DNA from 4 places in the Shewanella indica genome. Region 1 is predicted to be linked to each of the others. Evidence: predicted binding sites of a transcription regulator. Region 1 holds the regulator's gene; each other region holds the start of a gene.
The links. Region 1 encodes FliA, which starts transcription of late flagellar genes. Its sites were predicted from a motif close to CTAAAGNTNNNNNNNNNNNNGCCGATA; they were not measured.

Region 2: SIL79_RS11055 (DUF5610 domain-containing protein) is a predicted target of FliA. The motif match lies at 4,284-4,310, and genes of this name have one in related genera.
Region 3: SIL79_RS18005 (VC2046/SO_2500 family protein) is a predicted target of FliA. The motif match lies at 3,682-3,708, and genes of this name have one in related genera.
Region 4: pomA (flagellar motor protein PomA) is a predicted target of FliA. The motif match lies at 5,225-5,251, and genes of this name have one in related genera.

The regions. Positions count from the first base shown of each region.
Region 1 is NZ_JAWXXR010000001.1:2,919,649-2,927,574, reverse strand. It holds gene SIL79_RS13155 (protein-glutamate methylesterase/protein-glutamine glutaminase) at 1-539, opposite strand, end outside; gene SIL79_RS13150 (chemotaxis protein CheA) at 560-2,851, opposite strand; gene SIL79_RS13145 (protein phosphatase CheZ) at 2,867-3,604, opposite strand; gene cheY (chemotaxis response regulator CheY) at 3,618-4,001, opposite strand; gene SIL79_RS13135 (RNA polymerase sigma factor FliA) at 4,049-4,768, opposite strand; gene SIL79_RS13130 (MinD/ParA family protein) at 4,761-5,642, opposite strand; gene flhF (flagellar biosynthesis protein FlhF) at 5,647-7,023, opposite strand; gene flhA (flagellar biosynthesis protein FlhA) at 7,030-7,926, opposite strand, start outside.
Region 2 is NZ_JAWXXR010000001.1:2,450,686-2,458,611, forward strand. It holds gene SIL79_RS11030 (ABCB family ABC transporter ATP-binding protein/permease) at 1-1,532, shown strand, start outside; gene SIL79_RS11035 (hypothetical protein) at 1,594-1,863, shown strand; gene SIL79_RS11040 (hypothetical protein) at 1,877-2,089, opposite strand; gene SIL79_RS11045 (FMN-binding glutamate synthase family protein) at 2,206-3,696, opposite strand; gene SIL79_RS11050 (phosphoglycerate mutase family protein) at 3,706-4,212, opposite strand; gene SIL79_RS11055 (DUF5610 domain-containing protein) at 4,349-4,927, shown strand; gene SIL79_RS11060 (ferredoxin--NADP reductase) at 5,041-5,790, shown strand; gene SIL79_RS11065 (glutathione S-transferase N-terminal domain-containing protein) at 5,804-6,394, shown strand; gene SIL79_RS11070 (hypothetical protein) at 6,356-6,811, opposite strand; gene SIL79_RS11075 (Fe(3+) ABC transporter substrate-binding protein) at 7,079-7,926, shown strand, end outside.
Region 3 is NZ_JAWXXR010000001.1:4,020,335-4,028,260, reverse strand. It holds gene rrtA (rhombosortase) at 1-352, opposite strand, end outside; gene queC (7-cyano-7-deazaguanine synthase QueC) at 382-1,134, opposite strand; gene queE (7-carboxy-7-deazaguanine synthase QueE) at 1,315-1,983, shown strand; gene SIL79_RS18025 (PLP-dependent cysteine synthase family protein) at 2,046-3,110, opposite strand; tRNA gene SIL79_RS18020 (tRNA-Tyr) at 3,291-3,375, opposite strand; tRNA gene SIL79_RS18015 (tRNA-Tyr) at 3,410-3,494, opposite strand; tRNA gene SIL79_RS18010 (tRNA-Tyr) at 3,533-3,617, opposite strand; gene SIL79_RS18005 (VC2046/SO_2500 family protein) at 3,743-4,231, shown strand; gene SIL79_RS18000 (DUF406 family protein) at 4,301-4,591, shown strand; gene SIL79_RS17995 (putative bifunctional diguanylate cyclase/phosphodiesterase) at 4,794-6,968, shown strand; gene SIL79_RS17990 (YchJ family protein) at 7,032-7,511, opposite strand.
Region 4 is NZ_JAWXXR010000001.1:21,324-29,249, reverse strand. It holds gene SIL79_RS00150 (hypothetical protein) at 1-701, shown strand, start outside; gene SIL79_RS00145 (patatin-like phospholipase family protein) at 709-1,833, opposite strand; gene dxs (1-deoxy-D-xylulose-5-phosphate synthase) at 1,996-3,861, opposite strand; gene ispA ((2E,6E)-farnesyl diphosphate synthase) at 3,883-4,764, opposite strand; gene xseB (exodeoxyribonuclease VII small subunit) at 4,765-5,004, opposite strand; gene pomA (flagellar motor protein PomA) at 5,399-6,166, shown strand; gene SIL79_RS00120 (flagellar motor protein MotB) at 6,171-7,106, shown strand; gene thiI (tRNA uracil 4-sulfurtransferase ThiI) at 7,268-7,926, shown strand, end outside.

The DNA of each region.
Region 1 (7,926 bases):
CTGCGTCTCTGCAATTGACGATTGGCTGAAATACTTGCTGCTGTGGCGCTCTGGCGCGGCAAACTGCTTGACGCTGCGGGCCGGTTTGACGAACCAAGCGGCGTAGGCGTTACGTTCGGCCGAACTATGGGGCGAAATATCCGCCTGCGTCCCAACGCCTTGACCCTTTGCTGCAGCAAACGAATCGCTTCATCCTTGTTGGTGGCAATATCTTCAAAACGCTTGGGAAGAAAATCCAAAGCCCCTGCGTCCAGCGCATCCAGGGTTGCCTTGGCGCCATCATGGGTTAAAGAAGAGAACATCAGGATAGGTGTCGGATGAGTGGCCATTATCTGCCGCACGGCGGTTATTCCGTCCATTATCGGCATTTCAATATCCATGGTGATCACCTGAGGCTTGAGCTCAGCGGCCAGCTTAACGGCTTCGGCACCGTTATTGGCCATTCCTATCACTTCAAGCTCAGGATCCTGATTGACTATTTCGCTGACTCGTCGTCGAAAGAAGCTCGAATCATCGACAACCAAAACTTTAATGGTCATTTAAATCCTTATACAGCACTTCAACGCTTGGACTTGGCGTAGTGCTTCAATAATCCTGGTACATCGAGGATCAGCGCAATACCGCCGTCCGATGTTATAGTGGCCCCCGCCATCCCCGGCGTACCGTGCAACATGGAGCCCAGCGGTTTAATCACCACCTCTTCCTGACCTATCAGGGCGTCCACCACAAAGCCTATCTGCATAGTGCCAAGCTGCACTATAACCACATGGCCATGCTTTTTGTCACCATGTTGGAAGCTCATCGGTTTACGGCTGAGCCAACGTTCGAGATAGAACAGTGGCACCGCCTTTTCCCTGACGATTACCGTCAGTTGTCCATCCACTATATTGGTCTTGGTCAGATCCAGATGGAAAATTTCATTCACACTGGAGAGCGGCAAGGCAAACACCTGCTTGGCAACTTCCACCATCAGAGTGGGCATTATCGCCAAGGTCAAAGGTACCTTAATCTCCAGACGGGTGCCTTTACCTTTGGCTGAATCGATATGCACAGAGCCATTAAGCTGGGTGATACGGGTCTTAACCACATCCATCCCCACCCCACGGCCGGAAATATCGGAAATCTCTACCTTGGTCGAGAAGCCGGGGGCGAAAATCAGGTTATAGGCTTCCTGATCGGACATACGGGCCGCGCTGTCTTCATCCAGCACGCCACGACTAATGGCAATCTCTTTGAGTTTCCCGGCGTCCATTCCGGCGCCGTCATCCTCAATTTTAAGCAGAATATGGTCACCTTCCTGGCTGGCTGCCAGGGTAATCACCCCGGTTCTTGGCTTACCATTGGCCTCACGTACATCAGGCATTTCAATACCATGATCCACAGAGTTACGCACCAGGTGCACCAGAGGATCGGCAAGGGCTTCGACCAGGTTCTTATCCAGATCCGTGTCTTCACCTATCATCCGCAGATCTATCTCTTTATTGAGGCTGCGGGCCAAGTCACGAACCACCCTGGGGAAACGACCGAATACTTTCTTAATCGGCTGCATCCGGGTCTTCATCACGGCCCCCTGCAAATCGGAAGTCACCAGATCCAGGTTAGCCAGCGCCTTGGACATCTCCTCGTCTTCACGGGATATCCCGAGGCTGACCAAACGGTTACGCACCAATACCAGCTCACCGACCATATTCATGATCTCATCCAGGCGAGCCGTATCAACCCGAACTGTCGTTTCCCCCTGCGGTACGCTGGCCGCAGCCTTGGCAGGTGTAGCGTCTTTAGCAACTGCAGGAGACTTGGCCTGAGGCTTGGCGGCGGCTTTAGGCGCCTCGACTTTGCTAGTTGCAGCAGCGGCCTTTTGTACCGCCGCTGCATTCGTTGCCGGCGCTTGGGACGCGGCAGCTTGAGATGCCGAGGGTTGGGATACAGCAGGCGCTGAACCACTGGCTTTAGCCCCTGGACCGGCGCCTTTGCCATGTAACTCATCGAGGAGCTTTTCAAACTCATCATCGGAGATTTCATCGGCATCGACACTGGCAGATGCGGCTTCCTCAACAACAGCACTGTTGGCTGCAGGCGCCGCGGCAAACTGCCCCTTACCATGCAATTCATCGAGCAGTCGCTCAAATTCATCGTCTGTGATGTCATCTGAAGAGGAACTTACAGGAGCGCTGTCGCTGGACTTGAGGGCGTCACTACCCAAAGCCGGAGCACTGCCGACAGAAGGCCCCTTGCCTGAACCATGCAAGGCATCCAGCAAGGCTTCAAACTCGGCTTCATCAATTTCATCTATACTGGCTGCGCTGCCTTGAGTCGATGTCTCGGGAGTCTGTGAAGTTGGCTCCTCAAACAGCTCCACCGCGGCACTATCAAGCATGCCATCAAACAACTCATCAACACTCTCATCGCCGGTTTCTACTGCGGCAGGCGTTTCAGCCTGAGCCTGTTCTGAAGGTAAAGGCGCACCTGAGCTAAGCAGCTTGAGTTTCGCCAATAACACTTCATCTGCAGCTTCCTGCTCCTGGCCGGATTGGGTTTGGTTGAACATGGTGTTAATCGTGTCCAACGCTTGCAGTATAATATCCATCAACTCGGAGTTGACACTGCGCTTACCGGTACGCAATAAATCGAAGGTGTTTTCTGCCTCGTGACAGACGTCCACCATGGGCCCTAACCCGAGGAATCCTGCACCGCCTTTGACCGTGTGAAATCCCCTGAAGATGGCGTTGAGCAAATCTGTATCTTCCGGATTGTTTTCCAGAGATACCAGCTGCTCTTGCAACAGCTCAAGGATCTCGCCAGCTTCAATCAAAAAATCCTGGAGTATCTCTTCATCAACATCAAAGGCCATTAAATTGACTCCTAATTAGAAACCCAGACTTGAGAGCAGATCATCGACTTCATCCTGACCATTCACCACGTCTTCGCGTTGCTCTGCGTTCAGTATGGGGCCTTCTGCCTCTATGCTCTTATCCTCAGCGCCGCAGAGATCATCCAGCGGCTGCTCACCGAACACTGTCAGCAACGAAACCAAGCTGTTTTCCACTTCCCGCACCAGCTCTATGACCCGACGGATCATCTGTCCGGTCAAATCCTGAAAATCCTGAGCCATCAGTATCTGATTCAGTAATTCCCGCAGCCGACAAGCATCGGCTTCACTCTGTTGCATAAAGTGTTGTACGTCATGACACAGGCCCTTGAACTCATGCAAGGCCAAATCACGGCGCATCAGCTTATCCCAGGCGGGTTTGACATTTTGCAGATTGGTACTCAGAGCATCCGACAAAGGCAAGCATTCTTCGACTGCGTCCATAGTTTTGTTGGCTGCTTGCTCTGTCATATCAATGACATAGGTAAGGCGTTCTTTGGCGTCTGGGATATCAGTGTTGGCAAGCTCAATAAGGCGGCTATCTACCTGAAAATCCACTAAGGCGTTGTGCAACTGGCGGGTCAGCTTACCGACTTCTTCGAACAGATCCCTTTGCAGGGGAGCCGCCAGTTCCCGCAGCAATTCGTCGGCCTTATCCTGCTCTCCCTGACTGAGCAAGGCAACCAATTCCTGTGCCTGCTCCAAAGTCACCAGCCCGGATGTCTCTGCTTTCATTGCATCACCCCACTCAACCGAGCCGTTCGAAAATCTTATCCAATTTCTCTTTCAACGTAGCCGCGGTAAAAGGCTTAACAACATAACCATTCACGCCGGCCTGAGCCGCCGCAATAATCTGTTCACGTTTGGCTTCGGCAGTTACCATTAACACAGGGATATGTTTGAGATGCTCGTCGGCACGAATCGCCTTGAGCAGGTCGATTCCCTGCATCCCAGGCATGTTCCAGTCGGTCACGACGAAGTCAAAGTCGCCCTTTTGCAGCATAGGCAGAGCTGTTGAACCATCGTCTGCTTCCTGGGTGTTATTGAACCCCAGGTCTCGCAACAAGTTCTTAATGATCCGTCTCATCGTTGAAAAGTCGTCAACGATGAGAATCTTCATATTCTTGTCCAAGGTTTCCTCCGGTGAGCTGACATACTTATAAGTTGCTCAATCATTAATTACGCTTGTGTCCAGTGCTTGAGTTTGGCTTTCAGCCTCAGCATGGCCTGACTATGGATCTGGCTCACCCGGGACTCACTTACCTCAAGAATGACACCAATCTCTTTTAAATTCAGTGCTTCGTCATAATACAGCGACAAAACCAAGGCATCGCGCTCTGGCAAGCGCTTAATGGCATCGGTTAAGGCTGATTGGAATTGGCTTTGAGCCAGGCCCTCAAAAGTGTCATCTGCCGGCATATCTTCCGACATCAACACATCGGGCGCTACCCCCAAATCTTCTATTCCTATGATTTTACCGGTGGAAACATCATTGAGAATATGATGGTATTCATCCAACGACATCTCCAATCGCTCGGCAATTTCACTATCACGGGCATCCCGCCCCAACTCCTGTTCGAGCTCATCCATCACCTGAGCGACTCGCCGGTTATTGCGATGAACCGAGCGTGGAACCCAGTCGCCACGGCGTATCTCATCTATCATGGCGCCACGAATGCGGATCCCGGCAAAGGTCTCAAACTTGGCGCCTTTGCTGCCATCAAACTTGGATGAAGCTTCCAGCAATCCCATCATGCCGGCCTGCAGCAGGTCATCGAGTTGAACCGATGCAGGCAGACGGGCAAGCAGATGATGGGCTATTCGTTTTACCAGCGGTGCATAATGCTCAACGATCTGTGTCTTATCGTTTAAACCTGCGTATGCAGCCGCTTTATTCACTCGTACCATCCTCTCGGTAATCTGTCCTTTGAACCAAGCGCTCAACAAAAAACTCGAGATGCCCCCCAGGTTGCTGAGGTATCGGCCAGCTCATAATCTTGTTTGCCAGTCCATGATAAGCAATACTGGCCGGAGACTTGGGATAGGCTTCCACTATCAATTTCTGTTTCCGCACCGACTTGCGCAGGTTCTCATCAAACGGAATGGTTGCCACAAGTTCAAGTGCCACATCCAAAAATCTGTCAGTTACTTTACTGAGCTTAGCAAATAACTCCATCCCTTCCCGCAAACTCCGTACCATATTTGCGACAATTTTGAAGCGGAACACACCATGCTCACGACTGAGGATCTTAATCAGCGCATAAGCATCGGTAATAGAGGTGGGTTCATCACAGACAACCACAAGTACATCCTGTGATGCACGGGAGAAGCTGAGTACCATATCCGATATCCCGGCAGCCGTATCGACTACCAAGATATCAAACTGGGTTTTCATTTCACTGAAGGCGCGGATAAGCCCGGCGTGCTGAGCCGCAGTCAGTTCGACCATGGCCTGAGTCCCCGAGGTGGCGGGAATAATACCTATTCCTTTTGGGCCTCGAACGATAATATCATCAAGCTCCGACTCTCCCGATAGCACATGGGACAAATTGCGTTCGGCGCGTAAGCCGAGCATCACATCCACATTAGCCAACCCTAAGTCAGCATCCAAAACCAGGACACGTTTGCCTTTTTCTGCCAGAGCAACCGCGGTGTTGATGGAGACACTGGTTTTACCCACGCCCCCCTTGCCTCCGGTCACGGCAATTACTTTTACTTTTTCGTTATTTGGTTGATTCATCATTCGTAAACCGCTCGCTTGGTCCCGGGTCATAGCTTTACTCAAATGCATAGGTCATCTCTTCTGACCTGGCTTTATTATTAAAATGACTTGCTTCAGTCTTGTTCAATATGGCCAATGCCTGCTTGGCCAAGGTCAGGGTATCAGCGACCTGCATATCCTCAGGAACCCTTTGACCATCAGTAATATAACTTAATGATAATCCACTTTGGATCAACACGCTCAACGCGGCACCCAAAGAGACGGACTCATCAAGTTTAGTTAAAACCGCCCCTGCGAGATCAATTCGCTGGAAATGACTTACCGCCTCTTCAAGCACCCGACGTTGGCCGGTCGCCGAGAGCACCAGATAGCTACGAATAGGCAAACGGGTATTGGCGGTAAGGTTATCCAGTTGTTGGTACAAGCGCATATCCCTTTGCCCCATACCAGCGGTATCTATCAAAACCAGCTTCCGGCTGCGGAACTGATACAGTATCTGCTCCAACTCATTGAGGTCATGAGCCTGCTTCACCGGACATCCCATTATTTTGCCATAAGTTGCCAATTGCTCAAAGGCTCCGATGCGATAATGGTCCATGGTAACCAACAATACGGAATCCGGGCCATGATGGGCAATAAAACGGGCCGCCAATTTAGCCAATGTCGTGGTTTTACCGACTCCTGTAGGGCCGACCAGCGCGACAATACCGCCCTGACGCATTAAATCATCACCTTGATTATCAAGCAGGTTTGCCAGACTTTGCGGCAAGGCATGCCCAAGCTCAGCACTTTGATAGTGCTGACTCAGCGATGCCAGACGCTCGGCAACTTCAGGGGAGAATTCGGCTTCCAGTAATTTACGTTCCAGCATGGCACCGACAGGATCGGTGCGGCTACGCTGATCCGCCATCAAACTGGACAGCTGATGAGTCAACAAGCCGCGCAGAGAAGCCAGCTCTTCACGCATGGCCTCCATCTCTTGTTGTTGCTTGGCGCTATTGCCCTTACTTGCCCGCTCAGGTGTTTTTTCCCGCAGCTGTGGGGCTGGTTTATGCTCTTCAGTGAGCCCTTGGGCCCAAGCCGGCATCTCCAGTTCCTTGACGTTACTTTGCTGTCCGAGCTGTTCATTCAAACGGCTCTGTTGCCGCTCAAGTAAAGCCTGCAATGAGTCGGCCACAGGCTCTGGTTTGGCTTTTCTGTTAGCCTGTACATGCCCAGCGCCGAGGGAGACTTTATCCTCCCCCAATTCCATAAAAGGCGATGCAGTTGGTGCCGCTGCTGGCTTGGGGTCGTCATAATCAACCGCTGCCACTATTTCAATGCCGCCGGTAACCTTTTTATTGGACATGATCACGGCATCTGCGCCCAGAGTCTCTTTCACCTGAGCCAGGGCTGCGCGCATATCTTTGGCAAAAAAACGTTTAATCTTCACTCTCGGTTACCCCTGTTGGCCAACGGCTGCCACTATACGTATCTGTTTCTCGTCTGGGATCTCCTGATAAGAGATCACCCGCAGATTGGGAATAGTGTGCTTAACAAAACGAGACAGGGTTGAACGCAGCATGCCGGATGTCAGCAATATGGCGGGCTGACCAACCATTTCCTGCTTCTGGGCTGCGCCTGCCAGTGACTGTTGCATACGCTCTGCCAGTCCCGGCTCGATATTCGGACCTTCGCCCCCTGTCGCCTGCATTGACTGATGCAACATCTGTTCCAATTCTGGCGCCAAAGTTATGACGGGGATTTCCGGCTCAGGACCGGCTATCTCCTGCACTATCATACGCTTGAGGGCAATACGCACTGCGGCGGTCAACACCTCGGTATCATTACTCTTGGGCCCATACTCAAGCAAAGTTTGCACTATGGTACGCAGATCCCGAATCGACACCCCTTCATTAAGCAAGTTTTGCATCACTTTAACCACATTACCCAAGGTCATCACATCGGGAATAAAACCATCGACCAATTTGGGCGAATGCTTGGCCAGCATATCCAGCAACTGTTGCACTTCTTCGTAGCCCAGCAGTTTGGAAGCGTTGTTGGTCAAAAGTTGGCTGAGATGGGTAGCGACTACCGTTGCGGCATCCACAACCGTGTACCCCAGTGTTTGGGCGTGCTCTCTGAGCTCGGGTGCAATCCAAACCGCATCCAGGCCAAAGGCGGGATCTTTGGTTTCTATGCCATCAAGCTTACCAAATACCTGGCCCGGGTTGATTGCCAATTCGCAATCGTGACGCACTTCGGCTTCACCACTTGCCACCCCCATCAAGGAGATACGATAGGCATTGGGGGAAAGGTCCAAATTGTCGCGGATATGCACCGCCGGAACCAGGAA
Region 2 (7,926 bases), 470 kb from region 1:
AGATCAGGGATACCCTCTTTGGCCGAGTGACCGAGAGGGCGATACGACGCCTGGGATTGCAGGTATTTGAACATCTGCACCGGCTGGATCTCGGTTTTCACCTCGACAGGCGCACCGGCGGATTATCGCGGGACATAGAGCGCGGCACCAGCGGCATCAGTTTTCTGATGCGTTTTATGGTGTTCAACATAGTACCCACCTTGTTGGAAATCCTGATGGTGGTGGCCATTTTACTGTGGAATTATGGTATCTGGTTTGCGCTGATAACCTTCTGTTCCGTACTGGCCTATGGTTTGTTTTCTGTTGTGACGACTGAGTGGCGTACCTCTTATGTCCGTGAGGCGGCGAAGGCCGACTCGGTATCCAACACCCGCGCTATCGATAGCCTGCTTAACTATGAAACCGTCAAATACTTCAACAATGAAGCCTATGAGGCGAATGAGTATGACAAGGCGTTGGCAGACTGGGAAGTGGCCAAGCGCAAGAATCGTCTGTCGTTGTTCGCCCTCAATGCCGGTCAGGCCACCATTATTGCTGTCGCCATGACTTTAATGCTGGGGCTGGCGGCCTTTGAAGTGACCCGTGGACAGATGACTGTGGGTGACTTTGTATTGATCAACGCCTTTATGATGCAACTCTTTATGCCGCTCAACTTCCTGGGTTTTGTGTATCGTGAAATTCGGGGTGCTTTGGCCAATATAGAGCGGATGTTCTCGCTGCTGGATAAGACTCCGCTGGTAAAAGACAACCCAGCGGCCAAGGATATCGTGCCGACAGAGGGCCGAATCAGCTTTGACTCGGTTGGCTTTGGCTATGGTGACAGGCAGATACTCAAGGGTGTGAGTTTTGAGATAGAGCCCGGGCAGAAGGTGGCTGTCGTGGGTGAAAGCGGCGCCGGTAAATCGACGTTGGTGCGCTTGTTGTTCCGCTTTTACGATGTCAGCCAAGGAGCGATTCGGGTCGATGGTATCGATATTCGCGATATGACCCAAGATGCACTGCGCCGAGCCATTGCCATAGTGCCTCAGGACACTGTGCTGTTTAACGATACTCTGTTTGAGAATATTCGCTATGGCCGCCCCGATGCTTCGGACGCCGAAATCTGGCAGGCGATAGAGTTGGCCCACCTTAAGCAGTTTGTTGAGGCATTACCGCAGCAGGCCCAGACCAAGGTGGGTGAGAGAGGCATGAAACTCTCCGGCGGTGAAAAGCAGCGAGTGGCTATTGCCAGGGCGATATTGAAGCGCTCGCCGATACTGATCTTCGATGAAGCCACCTCGTCGCTGGACAGCCGCTCCGAGCGGGCAATTCTCAAGGCGCTCGACGAAGTTGCCAAGGGCCATACCAGCTTGGTGATTGCCCACAGGCTATCGACAGTGGTGGATGCCGATAAAATCTTAGTGTTGCACCAAGGCCAGTTGGTTGAATCCGGATGCCATGACAGCCTGCTGGCCGCCGATGGATATTACGCGCGTTTATGGCGGATCCAGCACACAAAACAGTCAGATGAGTCGGTGCAAGTTCAGCATTGATTCAGCCTGGCTGCCGCATACTCGAAAGTCCAAAGTCGCGTCAGCCATGGGGGCAGCACAGATGGAAAACATTGTATTGCAGGTCAATATTGAAGGAATGCAGGACAAAGTCCGTACAGATTGGAATTGTCTGGCGGATGAGCTTAAGGCCCGAGGTATGGATGATGTTGCCCTCAATCAATTACATACCGAGTTACGTGCCGGGCTGAGAGTATCCACCCGCGGCCTGACTCTGTCTATGGTATCTGCAGAACCCTTTAATGAGGCGTTGGAAGGAATTATCAGTGAGTCAAGAAAGCAGGCTCAGTCGCAAGGGGAAGTGCGTAGCTGAGCCTGAGTTGATGCTATTTCTTGGTTTGGTTGCGGTCGGCTTGCCAGCCGTCGCACAGTAGGTTGAAACTATTTTTCGCTTCATTTAGCGGTGTCAGTTCAGTTATTTTACCGCCGCGATAACAGAGCATCTCTCCCTCAATCTCAATTAAACGGCTGCAATTCTTGCAGCTGAGCGATGCAGTTTTGCTCGTTTCCGGCTTGGGGACCTGACTGACAAATGTCATTTTCACTTCAAAATCCTCTGGAAGTGGCAAGTCTTGATTAGGCGCAAGATCTTACCACTTTTGTGATGCAACGCACAATCTAACCATTATTACGCTTCGGTGACAGTGACAATACCTCATTGATCGAAGTGAGCGTAGTATTTATCCAAAGATACCGACAGGCCACTTTGGGTAACGATTCTGACGTGGCGTGGTTTGAGTTGTCTTGGGTCAGTAACCCCGCAGGAGTGGGCCAGCATCCCCAGATCATGGTGCAATGCCTTGTTGTAGTTGGCGACTCGGGTGGATTTATCCCTGGGATCCAATCCTTGTTGCAGTTTCTTGTTATGGGTGGTTATCCCGGTGGGGCAGGTATCCTTGTTGCACTGCAGTGCTTGAATACATCCCAGCGCGAACATATTCCCTCTCGCTGAGGCGGTGAAATCCGCCCCAAGCGCCAGCGCCCAGGCCACTCTGGAGGGGGTGATAAGCTTGCCAGAGGCTATCACCTTAATCCTTTGCTTCAGTCCATGCCGCCGCAGTTGATCGACCAACAGTGGCAAGCTCTCTTTCAGCGGTAGGCCAACATAGTCCATCAAGGTTTGCGGCGCTGCGCCCGTTCCGCCATCGGCGCTGTCGAGGGTGAAGAAATCGGGAGCCGAGTCATGACCGCGTTGGTTAATCTCTTCCAGAAAATTTTCCAACCAGTGAGTATCACCCAAGACCGCTTTGATCCCTGTGGGTTTGCCTGTCACCTGTCTGACTCTGGCTATCATGTCGAGAATATCGCCGACATGATGAAACTCGATATGGCCGTTGGGACTGATGGAATCCTCTCCTGCTGGGATCCCTCTAATCGCGGCTATCTCTTCGGTTACCTTTACCCCGGGAAGAATTCCCCCCTTGCCTGGCTTGGCTCCCTGACTGAGTTTGATTTCGAACATTTTCACCTGAGAGTGAGCGGCCACTTCCCTGAGCTTGTCATCATCCAGGTGCCCTTCAGCGTTGCGAACGCCATATTTGGCAGTGCCTATCTGGAATACCAGATCGCAGTTTCCCTTGAGGTGGTGGGCGCTGAGGCCGCCTTCCCCTGTGTTGAGCCAGCATCCTGCCTGGGCTGCCCCATGGGAAAGGGCGGTAACAGCTGGGCGAGAAAGAGCGCCGAAACTCATGGCGGAAATATGGCAAATGGCGCTGGTGGCAAAGGGATATTCGCAGTCAGGGCCAATAATCACAGGTGTTGGCGGTACAACGTCTTGATCCAGTGTGGGGAAGGCGGTGTTCATAAACAGTATGCTGCCGTTGGCTTCCAGTGGCCTGGTGGAGCCGAAGGCTATGGTGCGGTCGACATTTTTCGCCGCCCGGTAGACCCAACTACGCTCGGCACGATTGAAGGGGAGTTCTTCCCGATCGAGAGCGAAAAAGTACTGGCGGAAGAATTCGCCCATTTTCTCGAAGAAATATCGGAATCGTCCGACAACAGGGTAGTTATGCCGCACCGCCTGCTTGGTTTGCATCACATCGGCGATATACATATAAGTGATTACCAAGAGTCCTAAGCCGACGACTATCAAAAACAGGCCGGAAAAGAGTTCCAGGCCCCACATAAACCAGTTTTGCTCGCGCATCTTCTATCCTTATTGACTGCCAAAGTGGCTGGTTACCAGGCCCGTGGGCCCCTGTTCTGCCAAGGTGAGAATAAAAAGTTGATCGTATTGCTGCTCATCCAAACTAACAAGGGGGCCACCGAGTGCCTTGATGATGGCCGGAATCGTATTGCTATGGCCGGCGATCAGCACATTGCCTTGGCTGGCTTTGACCGCATCAGCTATGGCATTGATGTGAACCTCCAAGCCGCCTTTGGCTGGAAACACCTCAATCCTGAGTTGTTTGGCTGTTGCAATTGGTCCCAGGGTTTCCTGAGTTCGGCGAAACTCACTCGACATCAGCCTTTGCAGTTGGGTGTCCTGTAGTGCCGCTGCCAGAGCCTCGGCTCGCGCCTTACCGGCGGCTGTCAGCCCGGGATCGCTTCCCTGAGCTTTTTCCGCGTGCCTAACCAGGAATATGGTTTGATTAGTGTTGGCGGCCTGGGACGGCAAACCAAAAAGCACTGAAAGACAAAGCAGTAGAAAAATTCTTACCATTTTTATTTTCTATCAAATACTTAAATAACATGTGGGATCATAGCCCGAGTATCGGCCTGGGTAAACAATCACTAAACTAATTGCTGAATTGGTCGATAATTAACCTGGGACACGCTTTTCATACGAGGAAACCAAGATGGAAATCCGCAATCATGGCGCTCAGGTCTCTGAGGTGGCCAAGGATAAGACCCAACAACTGGATGGTAATCATGGCAAGGCGGTATCTGAAGTCGCCAGTAGCAAGAGCATCCGCCATGTCAGTCAGCAGTTGATGAATAACGCTATTCTGGCGGCGCAGGAGGAGGTAAGTCTCAATAGTGGCAACGAACCCATGAGTCTCTTGTATCGCGCCGCGATTGAGGCCATCAATGAAGAACTGGCACCCTACATGGGTGAAAATGCCCTGCAGCAGGTGCAGGAGCAGCAGATAGATACTTCTCCCGAGGCCACGGCCGACAGAATTGTTAGCTTTGCGACTCAGTTCTTCAGTGTCTACCAGCAGCAAAATTCCAGCATGGACTTTGACAGTCAGCTGTCCGGTTTTATGGACGTTATCGGCGGCGCCATAGATCAGGGCTTTAAAGAGGCGACGGATATCCTCTCCGGGCTCAAGGTGCTGGAAGGCGAAATCAAGACTGGGGTGGATGAAACTTACGCTCTGGTACAGCAAGGGTTGCAGGCATTCAGAGATAGCTTTAGCACAGAGCAGGAATAATCGAGATCATGCGAAATCTTACCTGCAGATAACCCCCTCACTATGAGGGGTTTTTGTTGGTTGAATATGGGGTTATGCTGCAATAATCGTCTTGTGTTACCTAAGGAGAAGCTATGTGGACTGAAGGTCGGGTCATTGAGCGTATCGATTGGAACAGCAAGTTATTCAGCCTGAGGATTGCCGCCGAGATAGCACCGTTTATTGCCGGCCAGTTTATCAAGCTCAGTCAGCTGCGGGATGATAAACGTATCGCCCGGGCCTATTCGCTGGTGAATGCCCCTGGGACTGACTATCTTGAAATACTGGCGGTGGCGGTAGATCAAGGCCAGTTGTCACCGGATCTGCAATCTTTGCAGCCGGGTGACAGTATTAGCGTGACAGACAAAGCCACCGGCTTTATGACTTTGGATGAGATCCCAAAAGGAGAATTACAGGGGCGTCACCTGTGGTTTTTGGCAACAGGTACGGCTGTGGGGCCGTTTCTTTCCATGTTGGATACTCCTGAGCCTTGGCAGCGGTTTGATAAGGTGGTTCTGGTTTACGGGGTAAGAGAAGCGCAGGATCTTGCCTATCTCGATAAGATCCGCGGCTATCAACAGGCCTATCCCGAGCAATTTGTGTTTGTGCCCTGTGTCACTCGTGAAGATTTTGATGGTGCGTTGCGTTGTCGCATCCCGGATGGCCTGCAAAGTGGTGAGATAGAGGCCAAGGCCGGGCTGAACATAAGTGCAAAGGACTCGCAATTGATGCTTTGTGGTAATCCCGGGATGATCCAGGGGGCTACGGCGGCACTTATCGATAAAGGCTTGGCCAAAAACCTGCGCCGGGCCCCAGGACAGATAACAGTCGAAAAATACTGGTAACAGGAGAGTCTGGATGCAGCTCTATTACTCTACAGCTTCGCCTTATGCCCGCGTGGTCAGGGTTATTGCCCGCGAGCTGGGTTTGGCGTTGGATGAAAAGCTGGTCAATCCTTTCGATAACAGTGACGAGTTACTGTCGGTTAACCCTTTGGGGAAAGTTCCCTGTCTGCTTTTGGATGATGGCGCCGCACTGTTCGACAGCGAAGTCATAGCTCGCTTTCTGGACGACAAATTCGGCCAGAATTGTTTCTTTGGACCACCCGGAAACTGGGCTTATGAGTGCCAGTTCTCGCTGCTCAAAGGCGCGCTGGATAGCGCCGTTGGCTTAAGGCAGGAACAGATGCGTGAAGAGGAGGGGGTTCGTTCATCTTTCTGGAGCGGCCGTTTCGAGCAGGCCCTGCTCAGAGCCTTAATGGAGGTGGAGCGTCAGGGAATTATTGCGAGCGGCCCACTCGATGCCAGACAGGTACTGCTGTTGGTGCTACTCGAATACCTTGATTTTCGTCATCCGGATCTCGACTGGCGTAAAGTGGCACCGGCCTTGGCATACTGGCTGGAATCGGCATCAATCAGGCAGAGTTTCCGAGATACTCGTCCTGGGTGATTTCTCGGTGATTTGCGGTTTGGCCAAGTCCGAGTAACGCCTGCCCTTGGGGTGGGTTCTGCGGTTGGTTTCACCGAAGACGCCATAGAGGTCACGGCTCATGCCATAGTCCAGTCGCCGATCGCTGAAGGGAACTCTTCTGTCTTCATGATGTTGATACTTGCAGTCGCATTGGCTGCAGTCACATTCCGCCAAGGGGAGCCGGGGCGCCTCCTTTGACAGAAAACGCTTGCCTTCAAGCGCTCTTATCGCTTGGCAGGCATTTGGCGTCAACACTATGGAGACACAGTGATATTGTTTCTCTTTGGGGGCAGAGGGTCTGTCCTGCCGACGCTTTTCAGGTCTTAACCTGTGACGGAACAGAAACAAGATCAGTAGCAAAGACACCACAGCCAGCAGGATTTCCAAAATATCCAAGATACTTCCTCTCTCCATGTATAAGTTTTAAGGTTCAGTTTAGTTTAGTTTGCGACAATTTGGCCGATTCCAATCGCTTTGCTCCCAGCCACTGCCATTCTGTCTGTTTTCATCTGTATTCCCCTTGTCAGAATTTTTGCATTAGGCTGAAAATAAAGTTGATTAGAAATAGTTCTCATTAAATTACTCATCCAACATGAGGTACTGAATAATATGAGCTACAAGACAGGTCTGATACTTGGCAGTGCGTTGGCCGCATCCAGCTTGATGTTGCCGGTGGTTGCCGCCGATGAGGTGACGGTTTATTCCTATCGTCAGGAGTTTTTGGTCAAGCCCATTCTGGATGACTTCAGTCAGGCTACCGGGGTGAAGGTTAATTTTGTGTTTGCCAAAGATGGCATCGCCGATAGATTGGCCCGTGAAGGACGCTTATCACCGGCGGATTTGGTGCTGACGTCTGACTTTTCCCGCTTGCAGGAATTGGTGGACAAGCAGTTGGTCAAACAGGTGGAAAGTGACACACTCAAGCAGAATATTCCGGCCCAATACCGGGATCCCGAAGGAAACTGGTATGCCCTGACTATGAGGGTGCGTAATCTCTATTCCAGCAAGGAGCGCCTCGGGCCGCTGACAATCAACTATGAAGACCTGGCCGATGCCCGTTACAAGGGTAAGGTGTGTATGCGTAGTGGCAAGCATCCCTACAACATAGCGCTGGTGGCCTCCATGATAGCCCACCACGGTGAAGCTGATGCCAAGAGTTGGCTTCAGGGACTGAAGAGTAACTTGGCCCGTAAGCCTCAGGGTAACGATAGGGCGCAGGTGCAGGCGGTGAAAGAAGGCTTGTGTGATATCGCCATCGGCAACAGTTATTACTATGGCAAGATGCTGCAAGATCCCAAACAGCGGCCATGGGCCGAAGCGGCAGTGATCAACTTCCCGAATCAGGAAAATCGTGGTGCCCATATCAATGTCTCGGGTATGGCGCTGGCCAAGCATGCGCCTAACTCGGCCGATGCCCTCAAACTGATGGAGTATCTGTCTTCGGATGCCGCCCAACAGAGCTATGCCGAGGTCAATATGGAATATCCGGTCAAGGCCGATGTGCCTGTCTC
Region 3 (7,926 bases), 1.1 Mb from region 1:
TTCGGCCGCTGCGAATATCGGCCAAGGCGCCGAAGGCAAACAGGCCGTGCAGTATGCCACTTAGGCCCACATACCCCATAAGCTCAGGGTAGCAAAGATAAAGCCCTAAGCCTTCAAACAGACACAGTGCCAGGGTCAATATCAATACGCCCAGGGCGTTATAGTGTTCCTTATGCAGATAAAGGATCACCCAAAACCCGGCGAGGTTCATCAGCAGATGCCAGAAGTTGGTATGCAGCAGATTGCCGCTGACAAGCCGCCACAGCTCACCTTGTTCTATGGCGCTGCGGCGAAATGCCAACAGCTCAGTGAGCGGCAGAGAATACAGCAGCAGCGCCAGGGCTGTTAACACAACACCTGAAAAATAAGCGGAGCTCGGCTTCACGCTGTCTTGGCCGCCAGTATTGCCTGGATGCTGTCCGGTGTTGCCAGATACTCATCCAGCCCTTTTTGGCGCAGTAAACAGGCGGGGCAGGTGCCACAGCCTTTGCCAAGAATGCCGTTATAGCAGGTAAGGGTTTCATCCCTTACCAGTGGCAGTTGCTGGTATTTATCTGCCAGTGCCCAGGTTTCGGCCTTGTTGAGCCACATGAGTGGCGTAACCAAACGCAGCTGTCTGTCCATGCCTTGTACCAGCGCAGACTCCATCGCCTTGATAAAGTCATTACGGCAGTCCGGGTAGCCGGAGAAGTCGGTCTCGCAGACACCTGTGATAACGGCATCGGCGCCTATTTGATAGGCGTAGATCCCCGCCAGGGTCAGAAACAGAATATTGCGTCCGGGAACAAAAGTATTGGGCAGACCATTGTCCATCAAGTCGTTTGATACCGGGATATTGTCGCGGGTGAGGGCCGAGATGGCCAACTCATTGAGCAGAGTAACATCCAGCACCTTGTGACTGGCGGCGCCGAGTTTTTGCGCCAGTTGTTTGGCAACTTCAATCTCCTGGCTGTGGCGCTGGCCATAGTCGAAGGTGATGGCATGTACTTCATCATACTGGGCCAAGGCCTGAATAAGGCAGGTGGTGGAGTCCTGACCGCCGCTGAAAACGACTATCGCCTTGGAAATAGCTGGCTTAGTGCTCCGGGGCGGCTCTGCGGTTTGGGTTTGCGGTGCGTTTGATTCTGATGACATAAGCGATTGATTGGATGAAGACATAAGCGTCTATTCAAAGGGATGACTCAATTGTCACAGTTTACCCTAATTTGGCCGGCTGTCAGCGCCGGCGGGGTAAAAAACGGAAAATTCGCTCATCCTTGCGCTTGGGGCCAAATTCCTCTATAAATGCCGCCCCGGCAAATATGAGGAACCCCGATGTACTACCCCGTCAACGAAGTCTTTGAAACCCTGCAGGGAGAAGGTGTGTTTACCGGCGTTCCGGCCATTTTTGTGCGTTTGCAGGGGTGCCCTGTGGGGTGTCCTTGGTGTGATACCCGCCAGACCTGGGACAAGCTTGAGCATAATCAGGTGAAACCTGCCGATGTGATCCGCACCGATGGCAGTATCGGTCGCTGGGCAGAGCATGATGCCAAGTCTTTACTGGAGGCGTTCAAACAGCAGGGATTCAATGCTAAGCATATAGTGATCACAGGTGGTGAGCCTTGTCTCTATCCGCTCACTGAAATGACAGAAGCATTTAATGCCGCAGGCTTTCGCACTCAAATTGAAACCAGTGGCACCTTTGAGGTGAATTGCAGCGCAGATACCTGGGTCACAGTCTCGCCCAAGGTCGGTATGAAGGGGGGGATGCCGGTACTGCGTCAGGCGCTGGAGCGGGCAAATGAGATTAAGCATCCGGTGGCGACCGAGGCTCATATTGAGGAACTGGATCAACTGCTGCTGGGGTTGGATCTCAAAGACAAGGCTATCTGCCTGCAGCCCATCAGTCAGAAGAGCCGGGCGACGGCGCTGGCGATGAAAGTCTGTATCGAACGCAACTGGCGTTTGTCTATCCAGACTCACAAGTATCTGGATATCGAGTAATCCGTAGTGGTAATCGACAAAAAGCCGCATTGATGCGGCTTTTTGTTATCTGAAGCGCGTTCTTAGCAGCAGAGTTCACCCGTGGTTTCAAACAGCTTCAGTTTGTTTTGATACTGGCTGATATCCCCTATGTTGGCGGCTATCCACTCGGGGTTGTAATAAGTGTCCAGATAGCGCTCACCGGGATCGCAGATCAGGGTCACTATTGAGCCCTGGCGGTTGTCGCGTTTCATTTCGGCCGCCAGCATCAGGGCGCCATAGAGGTTGGTGCCGGTCGAGGCCCCAGTCTTGCGGCCGATGATCTGTTCCAGCCAATGGATTGTCGCCACAGAGGCGGTATCGGGGATCTTCAACATGGAGTCGACCACCCCCGGGATAAAGGAGGGCTCAACTCTGGGCCGGCCTATACCTTCAATCTTGCTGCCTTGCTCGCAGGTGATGGTCGCATCTCTATGTTGAAAATAGTCATAGAACACTGAGTTATCCGGGTCGACCACACACAGCTTGGTGCAAAGCTGTTGATAGCGGATATAACGGCCAATGGTGGCCGAAGTGCCACCGGTACCCGGGCTCATCACAATCCACTCGGGAATAGGGAAGGGCTCGCGCTGCATCTGATCGAAAATGGCATTGGCAATATTATTGTTGCCGCGCCAGTCGGTGGCCCGCTCGGCATAGGTGAACTGATCCATATAATGGCCATTCAGCTCCCGCGCCAGCCGCTCAGACTCAGCGTAGATTTCGCTGGAGTGATTGACAAAGTGACAACGGCCGCCATAAAACTCTATCTGCTGTATCTTCTTGCGGGCGGTGGACGCCGGCATAACCGCAATAAAGGGTAGTCCCAGCAGGCGGGCAAAGTAGGCCTCGGAGACAGCTGTACTGCCGGATGAGGATTCAATGACAGGAGTATCCTGTTTGATCCAGCCGTTACACAGGGCGTACAGAAACAGTGATCTTGCCAAACGGTGTTTGAGGCTTCCGGTTGGATGGGTGCTTTCGTCTTTAAGATAGATATCCACTCCGGCTACCGCCGGCAATTCCAGTTTAATCAAATGTGTGTCGGCGCTGCGCTGAAAATCGGCTTCGATTTTGGCAATTGCTTCGTTTACCCAGAGATCGGCCATTGTTGTTGTTCTTTCTTATAACAGGATGGTCTTAATCATAACCAATGGTAATGACAATGGATAGCGAAAACTCAGGTGCATTGAGGCACAGACACAGGCTAGGCTATTGATTATTGTGGAATTGGATAGTTTAGGCGCAGATAAAACGTTTGGGAGTTTTATTAAAGGATAAAAAAGAAATGGTGGAGGGAGAAGGATTCGAACCTTCGAAGGCGGAGCCGTCAGATTTACAGTCTGATCCCTTTGGCCACTCGGGAACCCCTCCACATATTTTTGGAGCCAGACATTGGAGTGAAAGATGGTGGAGGGAGAAGGATTCGAACCTTCGAAGGCGGAGCCGTCAGATTTACAGTCTGATCCCTTTGGCCACTCGGGAACCCCTCCACGATTTCACTTTCGTGTCTTTTTAAATTGTAGGCAAATGGTGGAGGGAGAAGGATTCGAACCTTCGAAGGCGGAGCCGTCAGATTTACAGTCTGATCCCTTTGGCCACTCGGGAACCCCTCCTCAATTGCGGCCGCCATAGTAGTCAGAAACCTTTTTCATGTAAAGCCCGATTTTAAAAAAAGGGCTAAAGTTCGTGGTCATTTGGTCGATTAACTAACAACGAGTTGTTTTGTTGGTGTTTTTTTATGCGTACTGATGTTTCCTTAATCAATGAGCTGCAATTGGGCGAACGGTTGAATCTGGCTGTTGAGTCCCATCGCCGGGGTGAGTTTGCCCTGCTTTTGGCATTGCTGTCTCAAGATGTGCGCGATTGGCCTCAGTTTCACCTGCACGATGATATTGAACTAGACACTGTCCTGCGGCAGCAATTTGACTTGCCTGCGCCTCAAGCTTTGCTCGGAGACTTGAGTCAGGAGCCTTTGCCGGTAGATAACAGTTATCATTTTCTCAGTGACGGTGAACGTAGCTTTCAGTTGGCCCAGGCCTTGATGCCTGAACCTGTGGTTATTCGAGGGAAGAGAGACAGCGGGATGCAGGAAGCGCTGAATAATTGTGATTGGCACACAAGGCTGCGCACGGAAGGTGTCTTGAACCAACCCAAGGTGGCATTGATGGAGTTTGTTGATCAACTATCGGAACAACGTAAACTGGCCGGTCTATATCAAACGGCGTGAGGCTTGCCTCAGTCCAGGGGGCGTCCATGGTTTATACTGTTGCGTGACTCTCACTATCGGAGATAAGAGATGAAGAGTATTGAACAGGCTCAGGCCGCCAATGTGCAGGACACTTGTGCCGAATGTGGCAGCTATGTGGATATAGGAACAGTGGTCGAAGAAGGAGACACCTTGCTTTCGTTGACTTTTCAAGGTGAGTCGGCAATGGTTGATGCCGAGGCTCTCAAGCAATTGGCCACAGACCGCTTCGCCGATGTCAAGGTAGAACTCAGCAACTCAGAGCAGACTGTGACCCTGGCGCTGACTTTTTCCTGCAGTGCCGAGAAAATGATTTTTCAGTTGGAAAACGCTTTGGCATAAGCTGCGCTTTTAGCCAAATGGTCAGTAGTGTTCTGTTCGTAAACCAAAGCCACAAAGCAAGACATAACAAGGTAAATGTAACAAAGTATGAGTTGTCTTGCTGGGTATTATGTAAAAGTGTAATCTCGCGCAGAGATATGATGGCAGGCCCGCGCATTCGGCGCGGGTTTCTTTGAGCCCGAAAGGGAACCTGAGGATATGTGTGAAGCGACGTAGTTATCAGCGATTGCTGGAGTTGTTGACCAACTCGGTTGCCAAGCAACAGGGCGACTTCGCCAAGACGGCTGAACTGGCTACAGAACTCCTGTGTCAATATCTCGATGTGCAACATGCCAGTGTCTGGTCCTGGTCCAGGGATCAGCATGTACAGTTTGAAGTTGCCCGCTTTGGCTCGGGAAAGCCTCTTAAAACGCCGCGTCCATTACACCTCAATCAAATCCCATCTTATATCGACCAACTCAAGCAAAAACGCCATATTGACGCCAATGATGCGGTGGTTGATTGGCGCATGAGCGAACTTGCCGAAATCTATTTTAGCGTCAACGGTATTGCCAGTTCTCTGGATGTTGCTATCAGGATCAATGGTCATATTGAAGGGGTTTTGAGCCTGGAGCGAACCTCTACCGGGCATCACTGGAGTGATTTGGAAATCCATTTGGCATCGCAAGTGGCTGACCAGCTTGCGCTGACTCTGGCGACCCATGACGCCTACCGCAAAGACGAGTTGCTGACGCTGTTTCAGTCGGCCGCTGAACAATCGGCCCAGGTCAGTATGCTGATCAATTTGCACACAGAAGCGATTGAATACATCAACAGCGCCCATGAACAGATCACCGGCATCCCAAAAGAGAAAATGCTGGGTGCCAGTCTAAAGCAGTTGTCCTTCTTCAAGCAGCAACCCAAACAGGCTGAAATGACCCTGGCCAAGGTGTTGCGTGGCGAAGTAGCGACGGGCGAAGTGATGCTTAATCGGGAGTCTGGCCAGGAATACTGGCTCAGATACCATGCCAGTCAATTTATTACCCAGCGTGGTAATCACTATGTGTTGGTATCCTGCGAAGATTGTACCGAGCAGCATAACTATCAGGCCGAACTTGAGCGCTTGGCCTGGCGTTGCAGCCTGACCGGGCTATACAACCGTACCCATTTTAATCGTTTACTCGATAGAACCTTTAGCGGGCAGTTGCTGCTGATCGATTTGATTGGTTTTAAACGCTTCAATGATACCTATGGACATGAACAGGGCGACGCCCTGTTGATTGAAGTCGCCCGTCGTCTGAAACATTTTGCTTCTCTTTATCCCGACTGCAGTATTGCCAGAGTAGGCAGCGATGAATTTGCATTGTTGCTTGATGATAGCGGCGATCTCGATATTGATGCCTGCTGTCATCGCCTCTATCAACAACTGCGAAATCCTATCAATATCGGCCGTGAGCAAGTGGATCCCAAGCCGGCACTGGCTGCGGTAGACATTGCCGAAGTCGCCGAGTTGGTCGCGCCGCTGACTTGCGCCGATATTGCGCTGCAATACGCCAAAAAGAAGCAGGGCACGGCCATTCAGTTTTTCAACAGTGCACTGCTCAAGGCGTTCAAGGATGATGCCCAGATAGAAAGAGATCTGCACGCTGCCATTCGGGGTAGGCAGTTTGAACTTTATTATCAACCGCTTAAAGATCTGCAAAGCTGCAGTTACATAGGCGCGGAAGCGCTGATCCGCTGGCATCATCCCAAGCGGGGAGTACTTTATCCCGGCGCCTTTATCGATATTGCCGAACAGTCGGGGCTCATCAATGCCATAGGCACCTGGGTACTGGAGGCTGCCTGTCGCCAGCTTAATTTGTGGCAGCACCACAATATCAATATTGCCATGCATGTGAACGTGTCGGCGCGGCAGTTTTTCGGTAGTAATCTTTATGAACAGGTTTGGCAGTTGCTCAACCGTTACCGCTTGAAACCCGGCACTCTTATTTTGGAGATCACCGAAACCGAATTGATGGAGGATATACGTTATGCCACCAATTTATGCCAGGAACTGGCTGACTTGGGGGTAGGGCTTGCCATTGATGATTTCGGTACGGGTTACAGTTCAATGCGCTATTTGAAACAGTTTCCCATCAGTAAGCTCAAGATCGACAGATCCTTTATCTCTGATCTCAGCATTAGCCGCGAGAGCCGCGAAATCGTCAGTGCGATTATCGCCATGGCCAAGGCGTTGAATATTTCCCTGACAGCTGAAGGGGTTGAAACCGCTGAACAGGAAAGCTTCCTTACTTCATGCATGTGTCATCAGGCCCAGGGGTTCCTGTACAGCCCGGCGCTCAGAGAGGCCGAATTCAATGCTTTTCTGCAACAGAGTCAACCTGCATTGCTGCATTGATCAGCTAGTTTAAGTTTTTTAGGTTCCACACTTAAATCCGGCCTAAGTTAAATCCAGCCTAAGTTAAATTCGTTTCAGGCAGCAGTGTTTGAACTTGTTGCCGCTATTGCAAATGCAAGTGTCGTTGCGCCTGGGATAGCTGACCGCAAACTGCTTGCCCTCGGTGTAAAACCAGCGGCCGCCCTCAAATATAAATTCAGATTCTTCAAAAATAGCGTCCAACTGGCCATCGGCCAGATACCAGGCCTTGAAAGTGACTCTGGCCTTGGTTTGTCCTGCTGTCAAAGGCTCCCGCGCGACAATTTGCAGGCCCAACCACTGGGTCTTTGGCATTTGGGCCAGGGTTTGTGCGCTCAGTCCCTGGCGATAATCCCGGTGATGGGTATCGATAAGATAATCAAATTCTGCTTTAACAAAGGCGGCATAGCGGGAGCGCATCAATTGCTCTGGATTGGCGGCGCTGTGTTGTTTGGTGTGAAGCGGCTGACAACATTCACTATAAGGGAGCTTGGAGTTGCAGGGGCAAAGGAGGTTCGCTGTCATCGAGGTTTTCAGTTTCAATTTGGGGCCGGTTAAACGGCTTGGGTTTGCATTGCCGGAGATCATAGCGCTTTGAGGCCTGGCTTGCATTGAAACAATCAATTTATTCGGGTGAATTTCGCAGTTTTCCGCAAGTGTAGGCAGGAACGGAGTCACTTTATTCGAAGGATAAGTAAACAGATTTGAAGGATAGGGTAAGCGGGAGCATGTATCGATATTCGGGGCTGGAATGGCTTGCAGAAGTGCGTCTGGGTGAAAGCCGCGTACAGGCTACTTCAGGATGAAACGACAGTCATTTCGGTTAAAAAATAGCGAACCTGTTTTATTGAATTGAACAATATGCTTTAGTAATGAGTAATCTAGGGAAGGTGCGAGTAAGTTCTCGTGGCACTATTGCCGTAAGAGCCCCGAAGGGCGT
Region 4 (7,926 bases), 2.9 Mb from region 1:
AACCCATGCATTGGCAACGGCTTATTCTGACCGCTCATGTCAATGAGGTGTTGTTGCTGGAGCTGGCGGGCAAACTCGTGCTGCCGCGGGAAGAGCAGCAAACCTACCTGAGCTATATGGCGGCGCGCCTCAATGGGGAAGATTGTGTGCTGCGGGTCAACAATGTGGAAATTAGCCCTTGGCTCACCGGAGAAGCCGACGCCTGGGAGCTGGTGGAAGCACTGTTTGCCCGTTACGGCTCACTCAAGGGGATCTGGCTGGCCGACTGTCTGTGGCAACAGGCCGATGGCAAACCCGGTAAGCTGATTATTCTCGATGCCGAGCTGGCCAGCTACGAGATGTCGGCCGCCTTGCAGGATCAGGCCAAGGCGCTGGGGTATACGCTTGTCCAACTGAAAGATTTGACTTTGGATTATCAGTTGGATGCGCTGACCATACTGCCGCCGCTGGTGAGCCGAAGTCAAACGGGGGAAGTGCGTCTCTATGTCGGTGACCCAAGCCAGCCCTTTATTCGGTTTCAGCGCCACCAGATAGTGCAAACCAGGGTCGATAACCTGGAGACGGATGCCGGTGGTTTACAGCAGGGCGCTGAGAACATAACCGTGACCGCCAATGAGCGACAGCAAGGCACCACCCCAACATTTGCCGTAACTTTGGTCTCAGTGTTGCTGGTGCTGGCTCTACTTATCTTTTTCGCCTGATCCATGTTCAACTGATATCGAAAAAGGCTTTCAATTCATCAATCTGGCACATGGCGTCCTGATAGCCCAAATCTATCAGGGCGCCTGTGTAGGCGTTTTCAAACAGCAGATAAGACACAATACTGGTGTCCGACTGGCTATCTATGCCAATCAAAGCCAGTAGCCGGCGAATGGCGAAGGGCATCTCCTGATAGTAACGCTTGGCCAGCTCACTGAGATCTTCACTGGGTTTAATCACCAAAGTATCAATCGGCCTCAAATCCAACTGTTGGCGACTCGGTTCCGGCACCAGCGCCAGAGTGCTGTTGATGCGCCTGAGCCGCTCCAGATCTGAGTTCAGGGTATCGGAAAATATGGTATCCAGCAGATGACCGGCAATGGTGGCCGTCTTGGGATGATAATCCAATTCAACGGGCGTGTTCTTGTGTGGGCTGTCCAGGTTGATCACCATGATCCGCTTGGCGCCCAGATGTATCGGGCTGGAAAGCGGCGCCAATTGATGCACTGAGCCATCGCCATAGTAAGACTGGGACAGCTTAATTGAGGGGAACACCAAAGGAATGGCGGAGCTGGCCATCAGGTGCTCTGTGTGCAGCCGGGTGCGCTCGCCGCTGCGTCTGGCCCTTTGCCAGTTTTCCAACTCTTTGTGGGCCTGAAAGAAGGTCACGGAGCGGGAGCTGTTGTAGCAGGAGGTGTCAATGCTCAGCGCCATCAGGGAGCCGCCGCGGATGTTGCGATCGATTCGCTCGAAGTTAATCAGCTCATTGAGTAGTTGCCGCAAGGGTTCATTGTCCAGCAAACTGCCGGCGTCGGTATTGACCAGATCTCCCTGCATGCCACGAAGGGCCATCTTCGCCAGGTGTGCCAGCACGCCGGTATTGGAGGCGCGGTAGACTCTCTCTGTGTGGATATTACGCCAGATCCATTCCAGCTTTCTCAGTCCCAGGTGAAAGCAGGAGGCGTGGGTAGCGATGGCGGTGCCATTGATAGCTCCGGCCGATGTGCCGCAAACAATTTTGAATGGAATGGCGTGATTGCGGGGATAAAACTGTACCAGCGCCTTGAGCACCCCAACCTGATAGGCCGCCCTGGCACCACCGCCCCCCAACACCAAAGCCCTACTTTCCGGCACGGCGCCTCCTTTGCTAAAGCCCAAAACCATAAGAGAATGCCAAGGTATTATTTTGCAGACACGGCTTGGCTATCTCAGTTTAACTCTAGTTGGATTTCCTGTGGTCGGAGAAGCAAAAAACCGCCCTGAGGCGGTTTTTTTTAATGGTAGCGTATGCTTACCTTATGCGAGCCGGTTTTGGATCTGCTCGAGAATACCACTGGCATCCAGCTTGAGTTCAGTCAGTATCTCTTCCGGTGAGCCGTGTTTGATAAATTCATCCGGCAGACCAATTTGCAGCAAAGGCTTGCTGATCCCCTGGCTGGCCAGATACTCGAGCACGCCACTGCCTGCGCCGCCCATGATGGCGTTTTCTTCCACTGTTACCAGCAAGTCGTGATTGGCGGCCAGTTCCTTGATCAAATCTTCATCCAAGGGTTTAACAAAGCGCATATCGGCGACTGTGGCATTGAGGCTTTCGGCGGCATCCAGGCAGGCAGCCAGGGTCGTGCCGAAGTTGAGAATGGCAATCTGTTTGCCCTGACGTCTGACAAGGCCTTTACCTATCGCCATCGCCGTCATCTCTTCAACCTGCTCGGCGCCGGTCGCACTGCCGCGAGGGTAGCGCACTGCGCTTGGGCCCTTATCGTAGCAGTAGCCGGTGTAAAGCATCTGCCGACATTCGTTTTCATCGGATGGCGCCATTATCACCATGTTGGGTACGCAGCGCAGGTAGCTGAGATCGAAGGCGCCCTGATGGGTAGGGCCATCGGCGCCCACAATGCCGCCGCGGTCAATGGCAAACAGTACTGGCAGGCGCTGCAATGCCACATCGTGGATCAACTGATCATAGCCGCGCTGCAGGAAGGTGGAGTAAATGGCCACTACCGGTTTATAGCCTTCACAGGCAAAGCCGGCACCTAAGGTCACTGCATGTTGCTCGGCGATGGCGGCATCGAAGTATTGCTCGGGGAATTTCTGGGAGAACTCCACCATGCCGGAGCCTTCGCGCATGGCCGGGGTGATCCCCAGTACCTTGTCATCCTTGGCGGCAATGTCGCACAACCATTTGCCGAACACCTGGGAAAAACTGGGTTTCCCGGGTTTGGTGACCGGTTTGCAAAATTGTGAAGGGTCAAACTTGGGCACAGCATGCCAGCCGATGGGATCTTTCTCCGCAGGCTCATAACCTTTGCCTTTCTTGGTCATGATATGCAGCACCTGCGGCCCCTTGAGGCTGCGCATGTTACGCAGGGTTTCTACCAGAGCATCCACATCATGGCCATCGATAGGACCTATGTAGTTAAATCCCAGCTCTTCAAACAGGGTTCCCGGTACCACCATGCCTTTAAGGTGTTCCTCGGTGCGGCGCGCCATCTCTTTGATGACGGGCATGCCCTTGAGTACTTTCTTGCCGCCTTCTCGTATCGTGGTGTAGAAGCGGCCTGACATCAGCTGTGCCAGGTGGTTATTGAGGGCGCCGACGTTTTCCGAGATAGACATCTCGTTGTCGTTGAGCACCATCAGCATGTCTTTGTGCAGATCGCCGGCGTGGTTCATGGCTTCAAACACCATGCCGCCTGTCATGGCACCATCGCCTATCACGGCTACTACCTTGCGGCCGGCCTGTTCTTTATCCGCGGCGACCGCCATTGCCAGTGCGGCGGAAATTGAGGTGCCGGAGTGGCCGACACTGAAGGTGTCGTACTCACTCTCTTCCCGCCAGGGGAAAGGATGCAGACCACCTTTTTGGCGTATGGTAGGCATGCGATCGCGACGACCGGTAAGGATCTTGTGCGGATAGGCTTGATGGCCCACATCCCAGACCAGGCGGTCAAACGGGGTGTTGTAGACATAATGCAGCGCCACGGTCAGTTCGACCGTACCTAAGCCAGAGGCAAAGTGACCGCTCGACATGCCCACAGATTTTAATAAAAACTCCCTGAGCTCGTCGGCCAGCTGAGGGAGCAGGCTTTGTGGAAGTTGACGTAACTCTTCCGGGGTATTGGCCTGTGCCAGCACAGGAAACTGAGTGATATCCAGACTCATAACGAGATACTTTGTCTCTTTTTATACTCTTCGCTCAACGATATAGCGGGCGAATTCGGCAATTAACTGGCTATTGTATGGCAATTTTGCCAGCGCTGATAGTGCATCTTCCAGCAGTTTTTGAGCTGTAGTCTTGGCGCCTTCCAGCCCCAACAGTTTCGGGTAGGTACTCTTGTTGGCATCGAGATCCGAACCCTGGGGCTTACCCAGCTCTTCAGTACTGCCGGTGATATCGAGAATGTCATCCTGTACCTGGAATGCCAGACCTATGGCATCGGCGTATTCCAGCAGTGCCTGCCTTTCATTATCATCGACATCGGCGGCAATTACCGCAAACTCGACGGCGCAGCGGATAAGGGCACCTGTCTTCAATCTGTGCAGGGCGGTGAGCTGCGCAAGGGAGATCTCTTTGTCTGTGGCATTGAGATCCTGGGCCTGGCCACCGCACATGCCGCGGTAGCCGGAGGCTTTGGCCAGCGCCTGCACCAGGCGCAGGTGTTGGCGGTCGCTGAGACCCTCAATATCGCTGCTGATAAGTTCAAAGGCCAAGGTCTGCAAGGCATCACCGGCCAGAATGGCGGTGGCTTCGTCAAAGGCGATATGCACGGTTGGCTGACCGCGGCGCAGGGCATCGTCGTCCATGGCCGGCAGATCGTCATGGATCAGCGAGTAAGCGTGAATACATTCTATGGCGGCGGCGCAATCATCGAGGCGCTCAAGGGGAACGCCGAGCATCTCGCCCACAGAGTAAACCAGAAACGGCCGAATACGTTTACCGCCCAGCAGGGCACCATGTCGCATGGCAGCCTTGAGTTTGGGCTCGGTATCATCCAGGGTGTCCAGAATGGTGCCAATCCTTTGATTGACTCTCTGCTGGTATTGGTTAATAGCTTGGGTTAACACTCACTCACCCTCGACATCAAATGGGCTCAATGGCGCCTGGGGATCCTGGGCCAGCAGTATGGCAACTTTCTGTTGCGCCTGTTCCAGTTTGGCCTGGCTGCTGCGCACCAGACCTATGCCACGCTCGAACTGTTTGAGAGCATCGTCCAGCGATACTTCACCGCGTTCCAGCTCGGCGACTATGCGTTCCAGTTCGTTGAGAGATTCTTCAAAGCTCAGATTTTCGGGTTTTTTGGCCACATCGGTTTCCTTGGTGCACCTTGGTTGCCGGCCCATTCCTGCGACCTGATTGTCACGGTGCAAAGGTATAAGGGGAGGGGATTGGCAGCAGGTGTCTTGGCGTTATGTTCAGCGTGACACAAGGTATATCAGGGCGCGATAAGGGTCAAATTGAAGCGCCCGTTATTTGCTCAACAGCACGCTTTGTCGCTGATTTTTTTTGGAGAAAATTAAAATCTTCCTAAACTTGCCTAAGCCCTGTCCGATAACTCAAAATAGAAACTGTTGAAAATTATCATATTCATCTCCTGCGAATAGCCAAGATCCTATATCACCCTTTGAGGCGGATCGGCTTGTATGGGATAGAGATCCCGGCCACACTGTGTCGGGTCTGCTTTAGAGGTGAGGAGCCACTGTGGATTTAGCAACCCTGATAGGACTGGTAGGTGCTTTTGCTTTTATTATCATGGCAATGGTCAGCAGTGGCGGCATTGCAATCTTTATTGATGTACCTTCGGTATTGATTGTGATGGTAGGTTCGCTGTTTGTGGTGATGATGAAATTCAACCTCAAGCAGTTTTTGGGGGCGGTCAAGATTGCCGCCAAGGCGTTTATGTTCAAACTGGACAAACCCGAAGAGTTGATTGAACAGTCGGTCACCATGGCCGACGCCGCCCGCAAAGGGGGCTTCCTGGCGCTGGAAGAGGCGCAAATTTCCAACAGTTTTATGCAAAAAGCGGTCGACATGCTGGTGGACGGCCACGACGGCGATGTGGTGCGTGAAGCACTGGAGAAAGACATTCAGCTGACCGAAGAGCGCCACAAGGCGGGGATCAGTATCTTCAAGGCGCTGGGTGATGTGGCGCCGGCTATGGGGATGATAGGTACCCTGATTGGTCTGGTGGCCATGTTGTCCAACATGGATGACCCTAAATCCATCGGCCCGGCAATGGCGGTGGCCTTGCTGACGACCTTGTACGGTGCGGTTATTGCCAACATGGTGGCGATTCCGATTGCCGATAAGCTGGCGCTGCGGATGAACGAAGAGATGCTCAACCGCAACCTGATTATGGACGCTGTACTGGCTATTCAGGATGGCCAGAACCCCAGAGTGATTGAGGGCTTCCTCAAAAATTACCTGTCTGAGAAGCAGCGCAAAATAGATACAACGGACGGAGAGTAACACTATGGCCAAGCCCAAGTGTGATTGTCCGCCACCCGGCGCACCCATGTGGCTGGCAACCTTTGCCGACCTGATGTCGCTGCTGATGTGTTTCTTCGTGCTGCTGCTGGCCTTCTCCGAAATGGATGTCATGAAGTTCAAACAGATAGCCGGCTCTATGAAATACGCCTTCGGGGTGCAGAACAAGGTTGAAGTGAAAGACATTCCCAAAGGCACCTCAGTGATTGCGCTGGAGTTCCGCCCCGGACGCCCGGATCCCACTCCGATTGAAATAATCAACCAGCAAACCAACGAGATGACCCAGCAGATCCTCGAGTATCAGGAAGGGGATGACGACAGTGCCGGTGGCGTGCAGCAGCAAAGGGGCGAGCAGCGTGGCGGCGAGGCTTCGGCCACGGCGCAGGAGCAGGCCGAAGACAAGAAGACCCAGGAACAGCAGGCGGCTCAGGATCAGATTAACGAGCAGGTCAAGAAGATGGCCGAGGCGCTCAACAAAGAGATAGTGGACGGCGCTATTGAAATCGAGTCTCTTGGGCAGCAGATTATCATCCGTATTCGGGAGAAGGGCGCCTTTGCCTCAGGTTCAGGGTTCCTGCAACCCAGGTTCAAACCTGTGGTGCAGGCGGTTGGTGAGCTACTCAAAGATGTACCCGGGATCATCACTGTCTCCGGCCACACGGATGACATGCAGATAAGCAATGAGCTGTACAGCTCCAACTGGGACCTATCCAGCCAGCGGGCGGTGGCCGTGGCTCACGAATTGGTCAAGGTGCCCGGCTTTGATGCCAGCAGAATGAAAGTGGTGGGCATGGCTTCCACTGCGCCTTTGGTGCCCAACGACTCGCCGGAGAATCGCGCCCGTAACCGCAGGGTGGAAATCTCCATTGAGCAGGGCAAGGCCAAAGAGTCTGATGAGATTGAAGTCGATCCCAATCTTTGATGGCGCAGCAGCATCAGAATCAGAGCAGCCTGAAAACGGCTGCTTTTTTTATGCTTCTGCAATCCGGGCACGGCTTTGGAGTGGCAAATCTCTGTGCCAGCTAGCGGGTCTTTGTTATAATCCCACGATTGCTGTTTGAAATTTTTTTCCTCGGGATCCCCATGAAGTTTATCGTAAAGCTGTATCCAGAAATCATGATGAAGAGCAAACCGGTAAGAATGCGTTTTACCAAGATGCTCGAGTCCAATATCCGCAATGTACTCAAAAAAGTGGATGAAGACGCTGCCGTTACCCGCCAGTGGGATCGGATTATGGTGCAGGTTCCCAAAGACAAACCCCAGCTAAAACAAGTTTTTGCCGAGCGTCTGGCTTGTATTCCCGGGATTTCTACCATCAGCCAGGTCAATGAATACAGCTTTGAAACCGTTGATGATATCTACCAGCATGCGCTCAAGGTGTATGCCGACGAGCTGGCGGGTAAGACCTTCTGTGTCCGCGCCAAGCGCAGCGGCAAGCACGACTTCAGTTCGCAGGATGTGGAGCGTTACGTAGGTGGTGGCCTGAACCAGTTTACCGAAGCGGCCGGTGTGCGCCTCAAAGACCCGGATATGACCATTCATCTGGAGATCAACAACGACAAACTCTACCTGGTGGAGAAGAAGATCCCCGGGCTTGGCGGATTCCCGATCGCGACCCAGGAAGATGTGCTGTCCCTGATCTCCGGCGGTTTTGACTCAGGGGTGTCCAGTTTCCAATTTATCAAAAAGGGCTCCCGTACCCACTACTGCTTCTTCAACCTGGGCGGTGCCCAGCACGAAAT